Alloacidobacterium dinghuense: one gene and its partner. The protein of the gene in region 1 binds, or shares a complex with, the protein of each later gene. Links are inferred from orthologs where the notes say so. Each region holds a gene or a part of one and is shown in the gene's direction. Other genes may lie near its edges. The genes, in order: trxB and trxA.

Region 1 (10,346 bases):
CAGACGGCCAATGGTGGCCATATCTCCCTTATCGAAATAGTGGAAGGGCTTGCGCGGCTGATGCTTCAGGTCCTCGGCAATCATGCGTGCTGCTTGCGTACCCATCTGCATGGCAGGCTGAGCGACGCCGGGGATCTGCTTGCCATCCTGCTCCACGTAGGCGAGGTCGCCGCAGACGAAGATCTCGGGGTGCCCCAGAGGATTGAGCGTTTTATTGACGAGCACACAGCCTCGCTTGTCGGTTTCGACTCCCAGAAGCTTGCCTAATGGCGATGCTTGTACGCCAGCCGCCCACAACGTCACCACGGCGTCGAGGCGTTGTCCGCCTGCGATCACGTATCCGGGCTTCACATCTGTGACCTGCGCATCGGTATGGACTTCCACGCCGAGGTCGTTGAGCTGCTCGACTGCCTTGCGCGAAAGATCCTCAGGATAGGCAGAGAGAATGCGCGGGCCGCCTTCGAGAATCAGAACACGCGCCTTGGAGGGATCGATGTGGCGGAAATCGTGGCGCATATAGAGCTTTGCGATGTCGCAAATGGCTCCTGCCAGTTCGACTCCGGTGGGGCCTCCTCCGATGACTACGAAGTTCAGCGGAGGATGTGAACCGGTTTCCAGCATCTGGCGTTCGGCGAGTTCAAATGACAGCAGGACTCGGCGGCGAATCTCGGTCGCGTCTTCGACGGTCTTGAGTCCGGGAGCGTATTGCGCCCAGGCATCATTACCGAAGTAGGAGTGCGTCGCACCTGTCGCCAGGATGAGGTAGTCGTAGTCCAATTCGACGCCGCTCTTCATGCAGACGCGACGTCTGGTGATGTTGAAGCCGACCACTTCATCCATAATGACCTCAACATTCTTGTACTTACGCAGAATGCTGCGGATGGGTGTTGCGATATCGGCGGGCGACAGGACGGCCAGGGCTACCTGATAGAGCAATGGCTGGAAGGTGTGATGATTGCGACGGTCAACGATGGTGACGTCGACCGGTTGCTTTGCCAACGCCAGCGCTGCGTTGAGCCCGGCGAAGCCTCCGCCAAGGATCAGAACCCGGGGTCTGCGTCCAGCCTCTATCGCTGGGATATTAACTTGTGTGTTCCTTACGGGCGTACCCATGGCACCTCCTCAGGAATGCAGCTTACAAAGAAAGATGCTCCATAAGCGTAAAGCGATACAAACGATAGCCTCGATGGCCATTTACGAGTTGGGCCTATTTGCTCTCTTTCCGGGGCACCTGATCTTTCACACGCGGCCAATCTTCGACGAGTTTGTCAACTACTACGTGACCTACAGCATAGGCACTTTCAAGCGCAGGCAAAAATGCCGAATACTTGCCGGCTTTCTCGCCTGCGAGGCTTTCCCATGCAGTCATTCCAGGAGGCGGCTGATCGTAGTTGCTTACGGTGCGCAGAATCAGGATGCGGTTCCAGTCGGCTTTGCCTGCGTGAGCCAGGAATTTGAGCGACTGCAAAGTGCCGGTGTCTTCCATGCCGGTAACCGCGAAATTTCCTTTTCCCTCGGTGAAGTAGCTGACCCAGGCGTTTGCCCATGCGTCCATTTTTGCGCCGTGCCAGAAGGTGGATGAAGAGAGGTCGTCTCCGATGAAAACAAACGGAGGCTTTTTGGCTGTCGGCTGACTGAAGTGGGAACGTCTTTCGGCCATTGCTGCATTGTCTTGCAGCGGAACATCTTTGGTAAGTTGATAGGCCCACGCAACCAGCGGTGCGTTCAATTCGTAGACCTCGCCGAGATCGGTGTTGACGGGCTGCTCGTATGGAGTCGCCTTGCGCAGGGGAACGTAGCCTGTGGGCCAATCGGCTGGAATTTCGCGCGCATCGATCTCGTGGGCGAGATCGCCATCGACGACCCAGTGCGCCCATACTGCAGAGCCGAGCGACGTATTCGCGGGATTTCCTCCGGCGATGCCTGCGACGATCCAGTACGCGTGGGTGAGATCGAATCGCGGATCGATGCCAAGGGCCATGATGGTGGATGCGGCTTTGGCTGTACCGACTCCGGTGAGCACGCCGAGAACGCCGTTGCTGTTCATGCGCAGATCGTGATTGCCAGCTGGAAATGGAATCACTTTGTCGAGGTGCTCGCGCTCGACCCAGAACTGAAATTCGCCGGGAGCATCGCCGGTATCGGCTCCCTGCTCGTACATTGCGACGACCACAACCTTGACGAGGATGGGGGTTTCCGCAGATGCAGTGGCGCAGAATGAAAATAGCAAACACAACAAAAGACACGACAGGGACCAGCTTCGAAAGCTGCAAAATCGCATACGCAATCCTGAGAATGGAATAGTGAGGGCGCCACGTTCAGGGTAACGCAACTTCGCTGCGGAGATTTACGGGTGCTGTTCGATCTCGAAGTTCAGCGAGGCCACACTTCCGGTCACTGCGGTGACATCGAGGCGTGTCGGGACTCCGTTGCCGGTGAGTGGTGTGAGTGTTACCGATCCATCTGCGCCGGATGTTGCCTGCACCGTCTGCATGGCGAGAATGGGAGCCGATGGGCATCTTCCCTGCGTGGGGCAATCCGGCGTCCACTGCCTGAGTGTTTCGTAGAAGGTGACGACACCGCCTGCCATGGGATGGCCGACGGCGTCGGTCACGCGCAATACAACCGGGTTGGGTGTTTCGCTTGCGCTGAGTGCCTGCCCGGCACCGCTCACGGCAACAAGCTGCGCTACCTGCGGGTGCACGCTATAGATCTGGAATGTTGCGCAGGTCGTGTTTCCAGGCAGGCAGGCGTAGAGGGTTGCGTCTGCGCCTTCCGGGAGTGGTCCGATGTTGAGTGATGGCGATACGACTCCATTGGCGCTCGTGATTGTTGTTGCTGTGGATGGAGATGTACCTGTCGCCGCGGACCAGTTGATGCTTTGCCCGGCCACAGGAACACCGCCACTCAAGACTTCTGCCTGGGGCGACCATTTAGCGGTTGCGCCGATGGCGATGTAGAGGTTTGGGGTGAGGGCTGCGATTGCTGGCGGCGTGCTTCCGGTGAATTCCGTAATCACGCTGGCGCCGTCGCTCAGGGATGCAGTTACCTGCGCAAGGGTGGTGGAGCTTGCGGAGACATTCATGGTCGCGAGACCATCGCCGCCGGAGAGAACGGAGCAGGTTGATTGACCGCAACCAAGCGCTGCGGTGCCTTCTGTCACCGTGAAAGTTACAGTAATTCCGGCGGCTGGAGTCTTGTCATCGGCAGAAAGAGCTTTGACGGTGAATGGCGTTGGAACTCCGGTAGCAACGGCTCCCAGCGGCGCGGTTACGATGCCGAGTGCATCGCCTCCCAGGGCGTCGTAGCTGAGACCATCCTGAATTGCGGTGACACCGAGTGTTGCAGGGTCGCTCACGGTCAGGAGCACGACTCCCTTAGCTCCATTCGCGGGTGGAGCGATGGCGGTGATCTCGGTGGGTGTGACGCTGGTAACGGCGGCTGAGATTCCATTCACCGTCACAACGGAATTGGGCCGGAAGCCGATGCCACGAATCGTAATCGGGCCGCCATTCAAGGAGATGCGTGTCGGCATGACGCTGTCGGCGTAGAGCAAGCGACCGTGATAGAGATAGTCGGGGCGCCCATCGCCACGGCTGTCGGCGACGCCGAGAGTGAGCGAACCTCGCGCCACGGTGGCGACAGATAGCGTTGTCAGTCCTGCCTGGTCACCGTTGAAGGGTTGCGCGGTGCTGCTGACGGGCAGAGTGCCGTTGGCGTCAGTGCCGCTCCACGCGCCGAGCACGGGCCTGGCTTTGTTTAAGCTGGGATGGCCGCTCTCGTCGAGGGCTACGGTTTCGATGGTGAGTTCGCGATTCGGACGCACGGGCCAGGTGAACCATCCGGTGTGCCCGTAGCCGGTGATTCTTCCTGTCCACTCGCCGCTCGGCGGGGTGGGAGCAGGTTCCGATTGATTGCCGTCGTTGATACTGTAGGACTCGTCGGCGGAGTCCTGAATCACGACGTCCTGCGTGATGCTGAGGCCCGCGGTCATGCCGTTCAGAGTGATCACGGGCATGGCGCCGGACGGGCTCACCTGTCCTTGCGTATAAGGGCCGACGGAATAGCCCAGCGCATACAGCGGATTCAACGACTCAAAGGTGAGTTGGTAGTCAGCAATAGTTGTGCCGATGGGCAGTGGAACGCCACTCAGATCGAACCAACCTTCTTCGGCCTGATCGTCGCTGCCGTATTTGTTGAAGGGATTGCCCTGGTTGTCACTCGAACCGTTGACCGGATTTGGCTGCGCTCCCTGAAAGATTGAGCCACTCACGGCTGCGACGGTGTAGCGAATGTCGGGCGTGTTTGTTCCCTGTTTCAGCGGGCGCAGTACTACGTTCACACCTTGCATGCCTTGGCCGTTCCTGAAGTGAATGGTTCCCTTCACCGAGATGGTTGCTGCTGCGGTCAGCTTCTTGCCCGGGAAGCTGCTCTGGTTGGCCGTCGTGATTGGGTACATGCGATTGACGGCTGCGATGTCGTCGTAGCGCAAGGCCATGCCGTTGGGTGTGCAGGGGATGCCGTTGATGCTGCAGACGTATTCGACGGGATGCATGATGGGCCATCCGGCGAGGCCGTCGGCTGTGATCTGGTCGCCGACGAACATCGACTCATTTGCCTGCGACCAGTCGAGGCCGAGGATGCGGCCAAACGCGCGCACCATTTGATATTGCATGACGGAGAGTTGAGCGTTGTTTCCTGCACAGAGGCCATTCAGAATCATGAGCGCATGCTGGATTGTGCCGTCGGTTGCGACGTTGTCGATGATGGTCATCACGCCATTGTCGCGGCAATCATCAGCGGCGCTGGCGCCAGCTCCGAAGAAGGCGTTGATGACCGATCCGTCGGCATCGTAGACGATTCCGAGCGGCTTGGATGTGGCGGTCGGCTGAATGTCGGCGGGCATGGTGATGCCGTTCGGTCCGGCTGATACGTTGGCGCCGCTGACGTCTTCGTTGAGACTGCCTCCATTGGTGATGCTTACCGCTGCCGTCGGCACGTTGTTCCACACGCTGGCGGACTGGGCGACCAAGGAAGTCATCAGCGAATGGAAAGCCAGTGGTGTGAGCGCTCCCTGATCGAGATAGTAGGAGATGGCTCCGTTCTTCCAGTGGACGGGCTGGCCTTTGACCGATGCATTGAAGTAGCTGGAGCCGGCGACCCAGCGCGGGCCACCGGCGAAGGCGAGGTGCGTGAAGATCAGCGTAGCGGCCACGACGGAGAACTTGCGGCTGGGGGAGAACATGTCTCCATTCGGCCACGGAACCCGCAGACTTTAGGGTCAAAGCGCTGCTCTGTGTTGCTGCCGGTTTTACTTCGGAACGGACGCAATCACAGCGTTCGGAAATGGGAATCGCTCGGTGATTGCCTCTTGACAAAGCTGGATGCTGCGTCAGATCTCGGGAAAGAAATCGAAGAAGGCGTCGATGCTTTGCCGAAGCTGCGCCTCGATCTGCTCCCGCGAACCTTCGAGGATGTGCATGGTGACGCGCGCTGCATTTCCATTCTTGAGTTGAATGGGCGCCTCGCCAACTTCCGCGATTTCATCGGCGGGCAGGAGCCGTAAGCCATAAACCAAAGTCAGATTTGCCATGACGCTATCTTAGAGCCTGCCCGCATGCGTGTCCTGGGTGGTCCGCATCTTTTCGCGGGGTGAAACATCTACCAATTCAGCCTCAAAAGGTACAATCAAGGTTTCACTGTAATTATGTCCGATTCGATACGCGATACCGTTATTCTTGGCTCCGGCTGCGCCGGGCTTACCGCCGCCATTTACACCGCACGCGCCAACCTGAAGCCTCTACTGCTGGAAGGCCATGAACCGGGCGGCCAGCTTTCGATTACGACTCTTGTCGAAAACTTTCCCGGCTGGCCGGAGGGCATTCAGGGACCGCAGTTGATCGAGAATATGAAGCTGCAGGCGGCGCGCTTTGGCGCGGAGTTCCGCATGGGCCATCTGGCGTCCGCCGATCTGTTGAAGCGGCCGTTTACGCTGAAGGTTGGCAACGAGACGATTCATACGCGCACGCTGATTATTGCCAGCGGCGCTTCGGCGCGGTGGCTTGGGCTTCCTTCAGAGCAGGCTCTGATCGGGCACGGCGTCAGCTCCTGCGCGACCTGTGACGGCTTCTTCTTTAGCGGCAAGGAAATTGCGGTGGTCGGCGGCGGCGATTCGGCGATGGAAGAGGCTCTCTTTCTCACTCGGTTTGCGACCAAGGTCAGCCTGCTGCACCGGCGCAATCAGTTCCGCGCTTCGAAAATTATGCTGGATCGCGCGATTGCTCACCCGAAGATTGAGTTCCGCGCGAACACGGTGATCGAGGAAGTTCTCGGCGTCGAACAGAAGGAAGTGAGCGGGGTGCGCACTCGCGACACGGTTACCGGCGCAGAGTCGGTTCTGAATATCAGCGGGCTCTTTCTCGGCATCGGGCACATTCCGAATGCGAAGATGTTCGACGGGCAGATCGACCTCGACGAGGATGGGTATGTTAAGACGCATGACAACGTCTTGACCCGTGTTCCCGGTGTGTATGCCTGCGGCGATGTACAGGACCGGCGCTATCGCCAGGCGATTACTGCTGCAGGAACCGGCTGCATGGCGGCGCTTGAGGTGGAGAAATATCTGGAAGAGCACGGGCACTGAGGCTGTACTTCTTCTAGCCTTGGCGCAGTCGTGCCGGTGCAAAGTGAATATCAAAAAAGAAAGGGCGCTCTCACTGAGCGCCCTTTTTAAATCCACTGAACTATTAAGCTGAACTGGGAATCAGAAGCTGAACTTCAGCCAGAAGCGCAAGTTCCGGTTGGTGGTGGCGCGAGCATTCGTAGTATTCATGAAGCTCGTGGTTCCGATGTCCAGCAGGCTGGTGTCAAGAACTCCAACATCGTTGTGATTGCCGATGTTCTGCACTTCTGCCCGAAGCTGGAATGTTGCGCTCTCAAGGTGGGTCCATGGAGCCGGAATGTCCTTCTCGGCAGCCACGTTCCAGATGGTTGTTCCGGGGTTGCGGAAGCTGTTGCGACCGACCTCAAGGGGCATGAATTGCGGCCCGTATGGAATCAGCCAATGGACCTGGCTTGGGCTTACGACAACCACATTGCCGGTTGAATTGAATTGTCCATAGTCGTAATAGACACCCGGAGTTCCTCCAATGTAGAAACCGTCAATCCCTGCGGTGTTGATGGGAGCATGAACGCTTCCAATGATAGGCCGATCGTTGGTAGCACTGCCATCGCCGTTCGTGTCGACGCCGGGAAGAGTGAAGGTGCTGGGCGGCCCGGCCTGCAGTTGCGTGACTCCAGAGAATGACCAATGCCGGGTAAGGCCGCTTAACAGCATGTCTGTTGTATGGTTGTCAGACCGGATGCCGAGCGGCGCCCAAGTGTAGGCGACGGAAAAGAACTGCGGAAAATCAAAGGCGGAAGCGCCCCAGTCCTGACGGCGACCACCTGGAGCGAGGTTCGCGCTGTACGAAGTGCTGCTGTTGAAGAGGGTGAAGACTTCGGAACCGTTGTCCAGGTTCTTACCGTAGGTATATGCGGCGCGGAAAGTGAGGCCGTGCGAGAACCTCCGCGACAACTCTGCCTGGAGGCTGTCGTATTCCGAAGCGGCGGTGTTTCCGCGTGCATTCACGGCGCCACGATCGGGGTTCAGCCGTTCGCCGGTGTTGAAGTCGAAGTAGTTGTATTGCTGATTGGCATACAGCTTACGTCCGCGGGTGCCGACGTAGTTGAAGGTAAACTTCAGGTCCGCCGGCAGGGCACGTTCAATTCCCAGGTTCCACTGGTATACGCGCGGATTGACCAGGTTCTTATCGACGCTCAACACACTTGAGAACGGGCTGATCGGAGCGGGCGTAATGGATGGAACCAAGCTGAGAGCGTTGCCCAAGCCAGTCGGATCTTGCGAAATCAAGGTTGTCGATACGGCGTTGGGCGAAGACTGAGCGGAATTGACCGGAATGTTGCTGAAGTCCGTATCGTAGAAGATACCGGCGCCGCCGTGCACGACAGTCTTGCCGCTGCCCAGCCAGCCACCTCCGCTGGGAGCATAAGCAAAGCCGAAACGCGGCCCAAAGTTCAAGTTGCCGGTATTGACCTTGTAAACGTTCGTAATTGGCGCGAAGGGATCCTCTACATCAATTCCCGGATATGGCAAGGAGTTGCTTGGATCTGTGATGTAGTCATAGCGAAGGCCGAGATTCAGGGTGAGATCGGGCATCACTTTGACGTCATCCTGAACAAAGCCGGCTGAACGCCAGATATGTGGATCGAAGCGTGTGGGGCCAAACGTCCGCGTGGCTGTGCCGCCCTTGCCCAGATTGTCATTCAGGTAATTGCCCATGCCCGTGAAGCCCGCGCTGCTCGTGACTGTCAACTGCCCCAGCGCTTCCTGAGCCACCAGATCGGTTTCCAGGATGCGGCCGATGTCGGCTCCCATGCGAATGGACTGTCTGCCGATGTTCCAGCTTACTGTGTCCTGAAACTGATAGAAGTTTTCCAGACGACCCTGAGGAATGTTCTGGGAGATGCCTAGAACTGGAAAGGACGGAGTGCTTCCACCGTTGTACGCGTCCTGGAACTCAAGAGAATAGTTCTTTGCCAGCGGATTCGCGTTCGTCTCGGGCGTGGCCTGGAAGAGAAAATCGATGCGCGTCATAGAGGCGCGGAATTCGTTGAGAAGACGCGGGCTGAAAACATGCGTCCAGTTCACATAGCTGAGATATGACGGCCCTCCGACCTCTCCATCGAAGCCGGGCAAGCCGGAAGTGTTCAGACCAAGATCCGGAGTAAAGGTTGCATTGTCGCGCAGGAAGCGGACGGCAAATGAATCCTTCTGATTCGGAGTGTAGTCGCCGCGAATGATGTATTGCAGATCAGGCTCCTGCTGAGGAACGGGGGGACGCTCGAACAGGCCGGTGGTAACGACGCAGCCGCTTGCAGGGCAGGCGCCAGAAGCGCCGGTGGTGGGCTGGCCGACATTGATTGGCGCTGTCGCGCCGACGAAGTTGTACTGATTCAGGTATGTGCCGCTGTTGAGCAGACCCTGCAGAAGCGCTACATTGGGTCCGCCAATGGAAGTCAGCACGTTGTAGCCGTTCTGGTCGGGCAGTTCAATCGGGGATGAGTTTGAATTGCCATAGAAGCGGGTCCACTGCGAAGCTCCGAAGAGAAACAGCTTGTTTCTCCATACGGGGCCACCTCCGGTGAATCCAAACTGGTGCTCGTCATACCGCGCCTTGTTGGCAGAACTCTTGGGCGTGATCAGGCGGGTCTGGCCATCGACTGAATTGAGCCCCGATCCGGAATACAGCTCAAACGCTGAGCCATGGAACTGATTGGTGCCGGATTTCGTCACCAGGTTGACAACGGCGCCACCTGCGCGTCCATACTCAGCCGCCGGAGAATTCGTCAGCACCGTGACGGATTGAAAGATGTCGGGAATCTGCGGCTGAAATGCCTGGCCGCCAAGACTCACGTCATTGATGTCCTGGCTGTCCATCATGAAGTTGTTGGCGCGCGGACGCGAACCGTTCACTTCAATCTGCTCGTAATTGCCGCCAGCGCCTTGGAGGTTCAGCATGGGGTTGACATATTGAACGCCGGGGATGGTTGTGGCGAGCTCAATTGGATTCAGGGAGAAGATCGGCAGCGTTTTCAGATCGCTGGTGTCAATCGTGCCTGAAAGCTGTCCGTTTTCAAGGTTGATGCCGTTCGTCGTGCCCTGAACGGTGACAGTCCCGGTGACCGTGCCAACACTCAACATGATGTCGCGCGAGGTTACCACTGAGGGGGTCACTTCTACGTCTTTAATTTGATTCGCGGCAAATCCCTGAGCAGAGGTGTTGATGGTGTACAAGCTGGGATTGATTGCATCGAGCCGGTATTCTCCGCCCCCATTTGTTTGGGCGGTGCGAACTTCACCCGTCAACTGGCTCTCGATGGTAACTGTTGCGTTCGCCACGACGGCGCCGCTTGCATCGCGGACAACGCCAGCAAGTGTTCCCTTGCTCGTTTGCGCGATCAAGGAAGTACCCGCCATTAACAGCAGAAGAAATAACAAAGGCAAAGATTTGGTCGCTCTTGGCATATTCAGCCTCCCCGATAAAACCGATCCAGCAGAATTGAAGTGTGAAACCAGACCCATCACAGGCAATTTGAGTGCCGAACGGACGGCTTTTGATAGTCAAGTGGTAAATACATAGAATTCATACATTTATCGAAAGACTACATATTCATCCAGTCAATGATTTGAGGTCGGATATTTAACAATCAGCAAATATCCCTATGGAATTCGGTAGACGGCAGAAGCGCGCGGCCGTATCGGGCGGAGATGCGGCTGGCTGTGC
Region 2 (10,363 bases), 1.4 Mb from region 1 along the record:
TCGTTGACGATGTGAAACACCTGCTGGAGTGGCTTGCCTCTGGCTTCTCCCATTTGCCATCCGGTAAGTTCTTCGGCGACAGAATTCATGAACTCGACGCCGCTGTCTGCACCGCAGGCAATGACTGCGTCCCCGATCGAGCGCAGGGTGGTGTGCAGCCATTCCCGGCTCTCGTAGAGTTCGGTGGAACGCTTCTGCAGGCTGTCCAGAGAGTCCTGGTAAGCCCGGGAAACCTTTTTCAGGCGTGTCATGGAAAAAATGCTCAAAGCGAGCCCAACGACAAAGGCGCCGACAATAACGATGGTGACTTCACGACGTTCGAGAAGGATTGTCTTTTCCAGCCGTTGCTTGCGCAACCGGTCCTCGGCCTCGCTCATCGTTCTTGTCGCCTGCCGAACGGCGCTCATAAGATCACGCCCGCGATAGGCAAGACCTTTGTCGGCCGCGGGGGCTGGCGAAGCTATCACAGTCTGCGCAAAGCTCAGCCAGACCAAGTACGCATCATGGATGCCGACGAGGTTCCCAATCTGTTGGGGATTGTCACTGATGAGCTGCCGAAGAGAGGTAAACTGGGCATCGATATGAGAGTTGCGTAAATCGAAGGCCTGGAGCATGGCCCGGTCTTCGGTAAGCTCGTAACCACGCAGGACGGTCTGCTGGTCGATGATTCGCCTTTCCAACTCAGCGACCTGCGCACTTACGAGGTCGCTGTGGTCGAGCCAAATCTGGGCATGCTCGGTGGTCGTCGCCTGCCAGAGCAGGACTCCCGCTAATGCAGCGAGCGCGAGAAGCGGAACATAAAAAGCTTGTTTTAGAACTCTCTGGAAGTCCCGAAAATTCACCGATTGCTCCTCACAGAGGAATGAGATGCATCGATGAGCAATTGCAGCCTGCTGATCAAGGATTCGGGGCCTTCACCTTTTGGGAGGGTTGCATCGACGAGTTCGATTGTCTCCTGGGGCAGGTCAACGCATGCCGAATGCAACAAGATCGGGACCGTGGGCTTGATGGTGCGCATGGCCGCAGCGACCCGGCCTCCATCCATCCCCGGCATGATGTAATCGAGTAGTACGGCATGGATTGTGTGGTCTTCGAAGATTACGAGGGCCGATTTGCCGTCCAGAGCGGTCAAAACTTTAAAGCCAGCCATCTCGAGGAGCGCTCGTCTGATCTGAAGGCCCAGGGCCTCGTCATCGACGCATAGAACGGTATATGGGGTGGTCATTGTTTTGGCTATATCGACTAATGTTTCGTTCTTTTCGCAGGATCCGGAATTCTCCCGGGGTGGCAGAAATCCAATGAAATCAATAGTGGATTATAGTGTGCAGAGGATAGCAGCGCAAAGCATTGATTTAGCGGTCTATCCCCCCAAATCTGACCCCTTGGCGCTACTTAGTCTGTCTGAGTGTGAATTAACACAACGTTTGCATTCTCTTTGCCGTGATGGGATAGCCTGTAATCGAAAATTAGCGTTCCATTCACATTACTGGACGCCTGCGAGGGAAGAACCGGCTTGAGCCAGACCGTATTCGTGCTTGAAGACGACACAGACATTTCGCGCCTGGTGCAGCATCATCTGGAAGCAGCAGGTTTTGCCGCCCGCATTTATGCAAATCCCGCCAACGTACTGACCGACGCCGAGCGTCAGCCTCCTGCTCTTTTTCTTCTCGACATTATGGTTCCGGGGGGAGACGGGCTTGACGTCTGCCGCCGGCTGCGCAGCCATCCTGCGTTGAGCGCTGTTCCAATCATTTTCCTTACCGCCCGCGCCGGCGAAAACGACCGCGTTCTTGGACTCGAACTCGGCGCCGACGATTACATCACCAAGCCCTTCGCTCCCCGCGAGCTTCTGGCTCGCGTTAAGGCCGTGCTGCGTCGCTTCGAGCGTCCCGCTACGCCATCTGTCATCAGCTTTGAAGAGGTGGTGATTGATGCCAGTGCGATGCAACTGAAGGTGCGCGGCGAACTTACAACCACCACAGCTACGGAATTTCGCCTGCTCGATTACCTCGCCCGGCATCCCGGGCGCGTTTTCAGCCGCGATCACCTGCTGGATGCGGTGTGGGGCGATGCCCGCTTCGTTACCCCCCGTTCGGTGGACGTATATGTGCGGCGCATCCGTGAGAAAATCGAATCGGACCCGGAAAATCCGCGATATCTGAAGACGGTGCGTGGCGCCGGATACCGTTTTGAGGTTCCGCGGCCCGTGCAGTGATTCCGGCGCAATGATCAGGGACCAGATTTGACAGGCAGGGTCTTCAGCAAGCTACTTGTGTCGTTTGTCCTGGTGCTGTTGGTCGGAACAGCAATCCTCGACTTTTCCTTGCGTCCAATTTTCGAACATGCCATGCGCGACCAGACTCATGCTACGCGTGATCTGGTGTTCGGGTCGGTTCTCGCGTTGGCCGCGGCCACCTTATTGGCGGCATTTTTTGCGCGTCGCGTTGCGGAGCGATATGACCGCATCGTGCTCTTCGCCAACAGGATCGCCGCGGGTGATCTTTCAGCGCGTCTTGAAGAAGACAGTCTTGGCGAGCTCTCGGAAGTGGCTCACGCGCTCGACGCAACGGCAAGCCGCCTTGAACAAAGCTTTCACGCGCTTGAGGCCAGCCGTCGCGAACTGACGGCGTTGCTCGATAGCATGCAAGAAGCCGTTGTTGCCGTGAACGCTCAGGGACAGGTGATCTGGTCAAATGCCGTTATGCAACGTATCTGTTCTACGGCTGTACGGGAAGGCCGGCTGCTCGTCGAACTGTTGCGCGATCCGGATGTCCTGTCATGTGTCGAAGGCGCTCTGAGCCAGCGTGAAAACTTCAACGGCAAGGCCTTCAGCGTTGCGCCCGGACGAATCTTTGAGGTAAACGCCGCGCCGACGCCTGGAGGCGGAGCCGTTGCCGTGCTGCACGATGTCACCAGCGTAGAGCGGGCAGAAAAGACGCGTCGCGACTTCATCGCCAATGTTTCGCATGAGCTGCGCACACCGTTGACGTCGATTTCCGGATATGTGGAGACCTTGCTTGAAGGAAACGAGCAAGTGTCTCCGCAGGCGCGGGAGTTCCTCGCGATTATCCTCAAAAACGCCACGCGCATGAACCGTTTGACCGAGGACCTGCTGGCGCTGGCAAATGTGGAATCCGGGGACTACAAGCTGAAGCTTCAATCCATGCGTGCGTCGGCAATCGTAGAGGATGCGATCGACTCCCTTACCGGCATGGTGCTTGATTCCGATGTGACGCTCGAAGCCGCCGAAACGACCGACGCACTGGTTCTGGCTGATGCGGACTCGCTCAACCAGGTCTTCGGCAACTTGATCGAGAATGCGATGAAGTATGGGAAATCCGGCAAGCGTGTGTTGGTCGGCGCCAAGCTGCTTGATAGAAAGCATGAAGACCAACAGATGGTTGAGTTCTTTGTGCGTGACTTCGGTCCCGGCATTCCTTCCGAACACCTGGATCGGATCTTCGAGCGCTTCTACCGCGTAGACAAGGCACGCTCACGTGAGTCCGGTGGCACGGGACTTGGCCTCGCCATTGTGAAGCACATCGTAATGGCGCATGGCGGAAGCATTCGTGCCGAGAGTGAACTTGGCGCAGGCGTCAAATTCCTGTTCACGCTGCCCTGCGCTCCGGAAAAGAAGCTCGCATCAGTTGAACCTTTGCCGCAAGCAGTCGTCGACTAGTCTTCCTCAATCCGGAAATCAGCGGAAGCGCCTTTGCTCTGTTGGTGTCGTGTCAACGAAGCTTAGATGCTAGGCTAACAGTATTCATGGAAAATTCTGGCCACCTATTGCGCTGCACCGGTTGTGCGCGTGTGATCGAACAGCGTGAGTTGAAAGAGAACTTTCGCTGCCCTGAGTGCGGCGACCTGTATGAAGTGGTCTATCCTTCGTGGAGCGCCGGCATGGCCGAGATTCGCAAGCCGAATGCGAGTGCCATGCGCTGGCTGTGGAAAGAACGCTGCTGCTCCAATACCGAAGCCGATCAGAGTGGCGTCTGGCGCTTTCGAGAGATGTTGCACATTCTCGACGACGAGGCGAATATCGTCTCACTGCGGGAAGGCAACACGCCGCTTTATGAACTGCGGAGAGTCGCGGAGTCAACTGGTATCGAGCATGTTTTTGCCAAGCACCAGGGAATGAACCCGACCGGCTCATTCAAAGACGCCGGTATGACGACAGCCCTTTCGGTGGCACATGAGCTGGGTTTCGACTGGGTCGCGTGCGCTTCAACCGGGAACACCTCGGCTGCGATGTCCGCTTACGCGGCGCGAGCTGGCATGCGGAGTCTGGTGCTGATTCCGCAAGGAAAGATTGCGTGGGGCAAGCTATCGCAGGCCATGGATTATGGCGCTCTGACTCTTCAATTGCGTACCGATTTTGATGGCTGCGTGCGCGTGTTGAACGAAGTGGTAAAGCGTGCGCCGGTATATCTGCTGAATTCTGTGAATCCATATCGGCTCGAAGGGCAGAAGACGCCTGCACTTGAGATCGCTGAGACGTTCGATTGGGAGGTTCCAGACCATCTCATCGTTCCCGGGGGAAATCTCGCCAACAGCTCGGCTCTAGGCAAGGCCTTTCTGGAAATGAAGCATCTCGGGCTCGTGACGAAACTGCCAAAGATTTCAGTGATCCAGGCGGAAGGCGCGAATCCTCTGTATCGCAGCCTGCTATCGAATTCCGGTGAGACGTTGGAGCCTGTTGAAGCGCATACGCGCGCATCGGCGATTCGGATCGGCAATCCTGCATCGTGGAAAAAAGCTGTACGCGTGATTCAACAGACGGGTGGCTATTGCGAGCAGGTGAGCGAAGCAGAAATCGCGCTGGCAAAGGCTGAAATCGGTGCTGAGGGCATCGGTTGCGAGCCGGCTTCGGCGGTGACACTGGCGGGACTTAAGAAGCTGATCCAGCAGGGCAAAGTGCAATCAAACGAGAAAGTCGTTCTGCTGCTTACCGGTCACACATTGAAAGATTCGGATTACACGATTGCCTATCATCGCGGCGACCTGTTGAAGGAAGGCGAGATCAAGGATCTGCGCCCTGAGATCGAGCTTACGCGGCGCAATGCGGTAGAGCTTGAGGCATCAGCAGACGAAGTGCTCAGGGAACTCGAAAGGGTTGCTGTTCGATGAGCAAGGACCGGCTCTATTTGCGCCTGCCCGCGACCTCGGCCAATCTGGGACCTGGATTCGACGCGCTCGCTCTCGCGCTGACTTTGTATCTTGATATCGAAGCTGCTCCGGCGAGGCACTATTCCATACATGCCAGCGGTCGCAACGCGGATATCTGCGGGGCAACGGATCGCAATCTGTTATTGCACACGTACAAGATCGTGCTGCAGCAACAGCGCGTTTCCGAAGTTCCCCTGGAGCTTGAAGTATGCAACGGAATTCCGCTGGGCATGGGTTGCGGATCTTCGGCTGCAACGCGGTTGGCGGGCGTTGCTCTGGCATCGCATTTCGGTCGGCTCGGGTGGGACCGAGGGCGGATCCTGACGGAGGCGTCACGCTTAGAAGGGCATCCGGACAACACCGCGGCCTGCTGGCTCGGCGGCTTTACCGTTGCCTGCTGGCGCGGAAACGAAGTGGAGGCGATTTCGCTGACGCCCCGCGCCCTGTGGCAGGCGCTCGTAGTGATGCCACAAAAACCGCTGGCGACCGTTCTTTCCCGGAAAGTGGTGCCGGAGAGCTTCAGCCGGGCGGATGTCGTTGCCAACCTGCAGCGTGTGGCTCTGCTAACAGCCGCGTTTGCCACGGGGCATGGAGAACTGCTCGGCACGGCCGTGGAAGACAGGCTGCATCAACCCTATCGGGTGGAAGTTTGTCCCCTGCTGAAGAAACTCCTTCCCCTTTCGGGACAGGGCGAGATCCTGAGCGTGACGCTGAGCGGAGCAGGACCATCCGTGCTATTGCTCTTGCAGCCCGGCGTTGGTATCGATGCCACAAAGGAAATTGTGCGGAAACACACCGAGGACGAGCCGATCGAGATTCTCGAGTGCGGACTTCAGCTGAATCCAGCGCTGTGCCGAATTGAATCACATAGGTAAACTCATGATTCAAGGTTACTTTTGCATTACCTAAGTTTTCTTTACACAGAGTGCGCAAACGATTAATTTCGCACCGTGGGCAGTTCTGGGGGAGGGCTGCTCTAGCGCCCGTGACTCACAAAGCGTGAGTCCGGGCGCTTTAGTTTTTGGCGCCAAATTGCCTTTTCCGCACCACTGGGGTGGGATGGCGCTGTTGCGACCTTTGCGCACCGGTTATCATCTAATGAACTGGTTTCGCGGACTCAGAGAGTCGGAACAAGGTAACGAAGGAGGAGCATGGCAGGTCTGGCGGTAGTAGAGGTAAATGATGCGAGTTTTGAGCAGGAGGTTCTTCAGTCAGATCAGCCTGTTCTGGTTGATTTCTGGGCGGCATGGTGCGGACCGTGTAAGGCGTTGTCCCCGATCGTTGATGAGGTCGCTTCAGAGTATAGCGGCAAGCTGAAAGTGATGAAGATGGACGTGGATCGCAACCAGGCCACGCCGATGCGCTATGGGATTCGTGGAATTCCTGCGCTGCTGCTCTTCAAGGGCGGAAAGGTTGCTGACCAGATTGTTGGATATGTCCCCAAGGACACGATTGCACGCAGCATTGCCCGCGTGATTGAGTCACCCAGCGTTGCCCGCGTGAATGAGTAAGGAGACTTGTTTCTGAAGACGGCCCGGCGATTGCCGGGCTTTTTACTTATGCGTACTTTCTGATGACACCCAGGGCACGGCCCTGAATGGCAACCTGCGCAGCCGGCACGAAGATCGGGTCCATTTCAAGGTTTGAAGGCTGCAGGCGGATCATCGAGCCTTCTATGTAGTAGCGCTTTAATGTGGTCTCCGCACCGTTCACCAGTGCTACGACTATCTCGCCTTCGCGGGCGGAACGCGTTCTTTCCACGAGCACATAATCTCCGTCAAGAATGTGCTCGTCGCGCATGGAGTCGCCGCGCACCTGAAGCACAAATACATCCCGATTACCGATGATGTCGGTAAGGGAAATGGTTTCGGGATTTTCCGAAGCTTCAACCGGAAAACCGGCGGCAATTCTGCCCATGAGCGGCAAACGCTCACTGGTCCTGGTTTTGCTGCGAGCCGGCATGACATCGATCGAGCGGCTGCGATTATGCGCGCGTTGCAGCAGTCCTTTGTTCTGGAGGTTCGTAATGTGCTTATGTACCGTGGCCAATGATTTGAGGTCGAGTCCACGTGCGATCTCTTCAAAGGAAGGGGAGTAGCCGTTGCGTTGTACAAAGCCGGAGATGAAGTCCAGCACCTCTTTTTGCCGTCGAGTCACCGCCATAACGGCATTGTAGCGAATAAAAAGCGAATCATTGCAAGATTTTTTCAACGCACCGAGAGAAATTTTTCTCGATTGGTACATCTGCGTCTCAGGTTCGATGAAATCCGGCATGCGTCAAGCGCGTTCTGCTTATTTTTGTGCCTGCCTCCCATTTTGAAACCGCGGTGCATCATCATTCTCATTTCAGAACGCACAACGATTTTGCCCTCAAGCTTTGATTGTGTTCCACCCGCGCTCCAGATGACAGTGTGAATACGGCGAGGGAGCCACGCATGCGCTTGTTAATTGCGGAGGACGATCGAGCATTGGGTGCCTTTCTAAAGAAAGGACTGGAGACCGATGGGCATCAGGTGACTCTGGTTGCCGATGGAGAAGCGGCCACCGATATGGTTGTCACCGACACGCCCGACTTGATGATCCTCGATCTGAACCTCCCGCGAAAAGATGGAACAGAGGTCCTCCAATTCACGCGCTCGGTCGACGATGAGCTCCCCATTCTGGTTTTGACAGCGCGAACTGAACTGGCTACAAAGATCCGCTGCCTTGATCTTGGAGCCGACGATTGCATGCTGAAGCCGTTTTCGCTGCAGGAACTGCGGGCCCGCTGCCGGGCTCTGATTCGCCGCAAACGAGAGGCCGGGCTGGTGCTGCGTTACAGAGATCTGGAAGTGAATCGTGTGGATCGCACGGTGAAGCGCGCCGGAGAGTCGGTGCAGCTGACGAACAAGGAATTTGCCTTGTTGGAGTGCCTTCTGCTGGGGCGAGGGCGGTCAATCTCGCGCGGAGATTTGTTGCAGCGCGTATGGGAGATGAATCCAACGGCGAGTACCAATGTGGTGGATGTGTACGTGAACTATCTGCGCCGCAAGTTGAAAGACACGGGCGCTGAGCCCTTGATCAAGACGGTGCGCGGACAGGGATATTCGATCGGCGCACGCGCCTGATATCGGCATAAACCAGAGAGGGAAACAGGAATGGCGACATTTACTCCAGTGATGAAACGGGAATCGGCAACCTCAGCGCGAACGGCGGTGATTGCCAGCGCGGATCTTTCCTTCCGCCAGCGGGTCAAGGAGACTCTGACCGGATTGCACTGGAGAGTTCGCGAAGCTGCCGGCGGAGCTGAGGCGATCGCGCATCTCGATAGCGCACCCGCCGAAGCCGTCATTCTCGATTCGTGGTTGCCGGATCTTGAGGTACAGGAATTTGTCGCGGAGTTCGAAAAGCTCTATCCCCTTGTCGACTTGATAGCCGTGGATGGCTCGGTTGCAACGAAGACAGCTCGGAGTCCCCGCCGGAATGAGATCCTCTACGCGCTCCGACGTGGCCAGGACGAGGACGGCGCAATCTGGAATAGCGCGCCTGTGATTGAATGGCCTGAAGAAAGTTCAAGAGGCGGGGCAGCAACCGCTGCGCCATCGACGGAAAAAGCGGAGTCAGCTCATCGCGGTGTAGACGCTGCCACGAACGCCGAGATCCCCGCAGGCAGGCGTACGCTTGCAGATCCGTCATGCCGGCTGCCGGAGTTTATCGGGAATCATCCGGCGATGCTTGAGGTGAGCCGCCGCATCCGTCTCGTCGCACAACACCGCACAGCGGTGCTGGTGCAGGGACCGACAGGGACAGGCAAAGAATTAGTGGCACGAGCGCTGCATCGTCTGAGTGCGCGCTCTTCACGTCCTTTCGTTGCCTTGAACTGCGCAGCCATTCCGGAGGCGTTGTTAGAAGCTGAGCTGTTCGGACACACGCGCGGAGCCTTTACTGGTGCTGTACAGGGGCGTGTCGGACGCATTGAGGCAGCGCAAGGCGGAACGTTGTTTCTGGATGAGATCGGCGAGATGCCGCTGCCGCTGCAAGCGAAATTGCTTCGCTTTGTCGAGTGCGGAGAGTTGCAGCGTGTGGGCGACAACGAGCCGGTGCTGGTGGACGTGCGCATTGTGGCGGCAACACACCGCTCACTGGCAAAGCTGGCTGCCGAAGGGACATTTCGCGCCGATTTGTATTACCGGCTTGCTGTCTTTCTCATCCGTACCCCCGACCTGCAGTCGCACAAAGAAGATCTGTCTGTGCTCGTGCAACACTTTCTTGGCGCAATGGCTGAGACGAGCCCGGCGAAGGCAATCACCGCCGCAGCGATGCAGAAACTCGAGGCATACAGCTGGCCTGGAAATGTGCGCGAGCTGGAACACATGCTGGAGCGCGCCTGGATTCTAGCCGAGAGTCGGCCAGAGATCAGTGCTGAGGAGATTGAGTTTGGAGAGCAGGCAGGAGATTTCTAAGAGTTCTCTAATCGAGCGCGCTGCCCGTTGGCCCGTCTTCTGCAGTAGAAAGAAGCGGAATCGTATCTCTGGCCTGAGCATCGGCAGAACTCAGGGAAAGGTGAATGCATGCAAATCTCAACTCCGATGAGTGACGCGCTGGAACGCTATCTCGACTTATCCAGCCAGGAATTGAAGTTGACTGCTCAGAACATGGCGAATATCGACACGCCCGGCTATCGGGCTCAGGGCTTCGACTTTGCCGGGGAGATGAAGCGATCTCTCGGCGAACTGGCTGCAGGCCAGACGAAGAATGGCGTTGCGCGAAAGCCTTTTTCCCTATCTGCTCCGCGAGTGGGGTTGGTGGATGGCCTCGTTGAGCGGCCCGACGGCAACAACGTCTCGATGGATCGGGAAAGTTTGAATATGGCCGAGGCGCAGCTGCAGTTTCGCACCGGAGTCGAATTGCTGAAACGCGAGTCGACACGAGTCATGGATGCGATTCATGCGGACAGCAAGTAGGCAGCGGAGAACAGTCAGGAGAAAGCGATGAACCTGTTCGGGGTAATGGAAGTGAGTGGATCGGCGCTTAAGGCAGAGCGCATCCGTGCCGAAGTGGTTGCGGCAAATATGGCGAACGCAGAGACGACGAGGACCCCGGAGGGCGGCCCTTACAGGCGCCAGCATGTTGTTTTCTCGTCGGCTGCGGCCGAGCCGAATACATTTGCCGGTCAACTGCTGGCGCAGTCCGATTCGCAAATTGGCGGCGTTGAAGT

What was found.
Region 2: the proteins of trxB (region 1) and trxA are in contact, whole or in part, in a crystal structure (PDB 1F6M), measured with the Escherichia coli proteins. The link is inferred for Alloacidobacterium dinghuense from one-to-one orthologs.

The regions. Positions count from the first base shown.
Region 1 is NZ_CP060394.1:3,780,102-3,790,447, forward strand. Bases 4,775-7,675 are described here. They hold trxB (thioredoxin-disulfide reductase), read left to right. Parts: upstream 4,775-5,707; coding sequence 5,708-6,643; downstream 6,644-7,675. Other genes in these bases: H7849_RS15565 (IPT/TIG domain-containing protein), read right to left, coding at 4,775-5,245; H7849_RS15570 (allantoinase), read right to left, coding at 5,393-5,593; H7849_RS15580 (TonB-dependent receptor), read right to left, coding at 6,764-7,675. Also shown: H7849_RS15555 (NAD(P)/FAD-dependent oxidoreductase), read right to left, coding at 1-1,113; H7849_RS15560 (purine nucleoside permease), read right to left, coding at 1,208-2,281; more of H7849_RS15565, read right to left, coding at 2,348-4,774; more of H7849_RS15580, read right to left, coding at 7,676-10,087.
Region 2 is NZ_CP060394.1:2,415,555-2,425,917, reverse strand. Bases 5,080-7,997 are described here. They hold trxA (thioredoxin), read left to right. Parts: upstream 5,080-6,317; coding sequence 6,318-6,677; downstream 6,678-7,997. Other genes in these bases: H7849_RS09855 (response regulator transcription factor), read left to right, coding at 7,602-7,997; lexA (transcriptional repressor LexA), read right to left, coding at 6,724-7,329; thrB (homoserine kinase), read left to right, coding at 5,124-6,041; thrC (threonine synthase), read left to right, coding at 5,080-5,127. In the rest of the region: H7849_RS09895 (ATP-binding protein), read right to left, coding at 1-842; H7849_RS09890 (response regulator), read right to left, coding at 839-1,225; H7849_RS09885 (winged helix-turn-helix domain-containing protein), read left to right, coding at 1,514-2,215; H7849_RS09880 (sensor histidine kinase), read left to right, coding at 2,273-3,679; more of thrC, read left to right, coding at 3,766-5,079; more of H7849_RS09855, read left to right, coding at 7,998-8,273; H7849_RS09850 (sigma-54-dependent transcriptional regulator), read left to right, coding at 8,304-9,608; flagellar basal body rod protein FlgB, read left to right, coding at 9,717-10,109; flagellar basal body rod protein FlgC, read left to right, coding at 10,137-10,363. UniProt on the Escherichia coli protein: Participates in various redox reactions through the reversible oxidation of its active center dithiol to a disulfide and catalyzes dithiol-disulfide exchange reactions.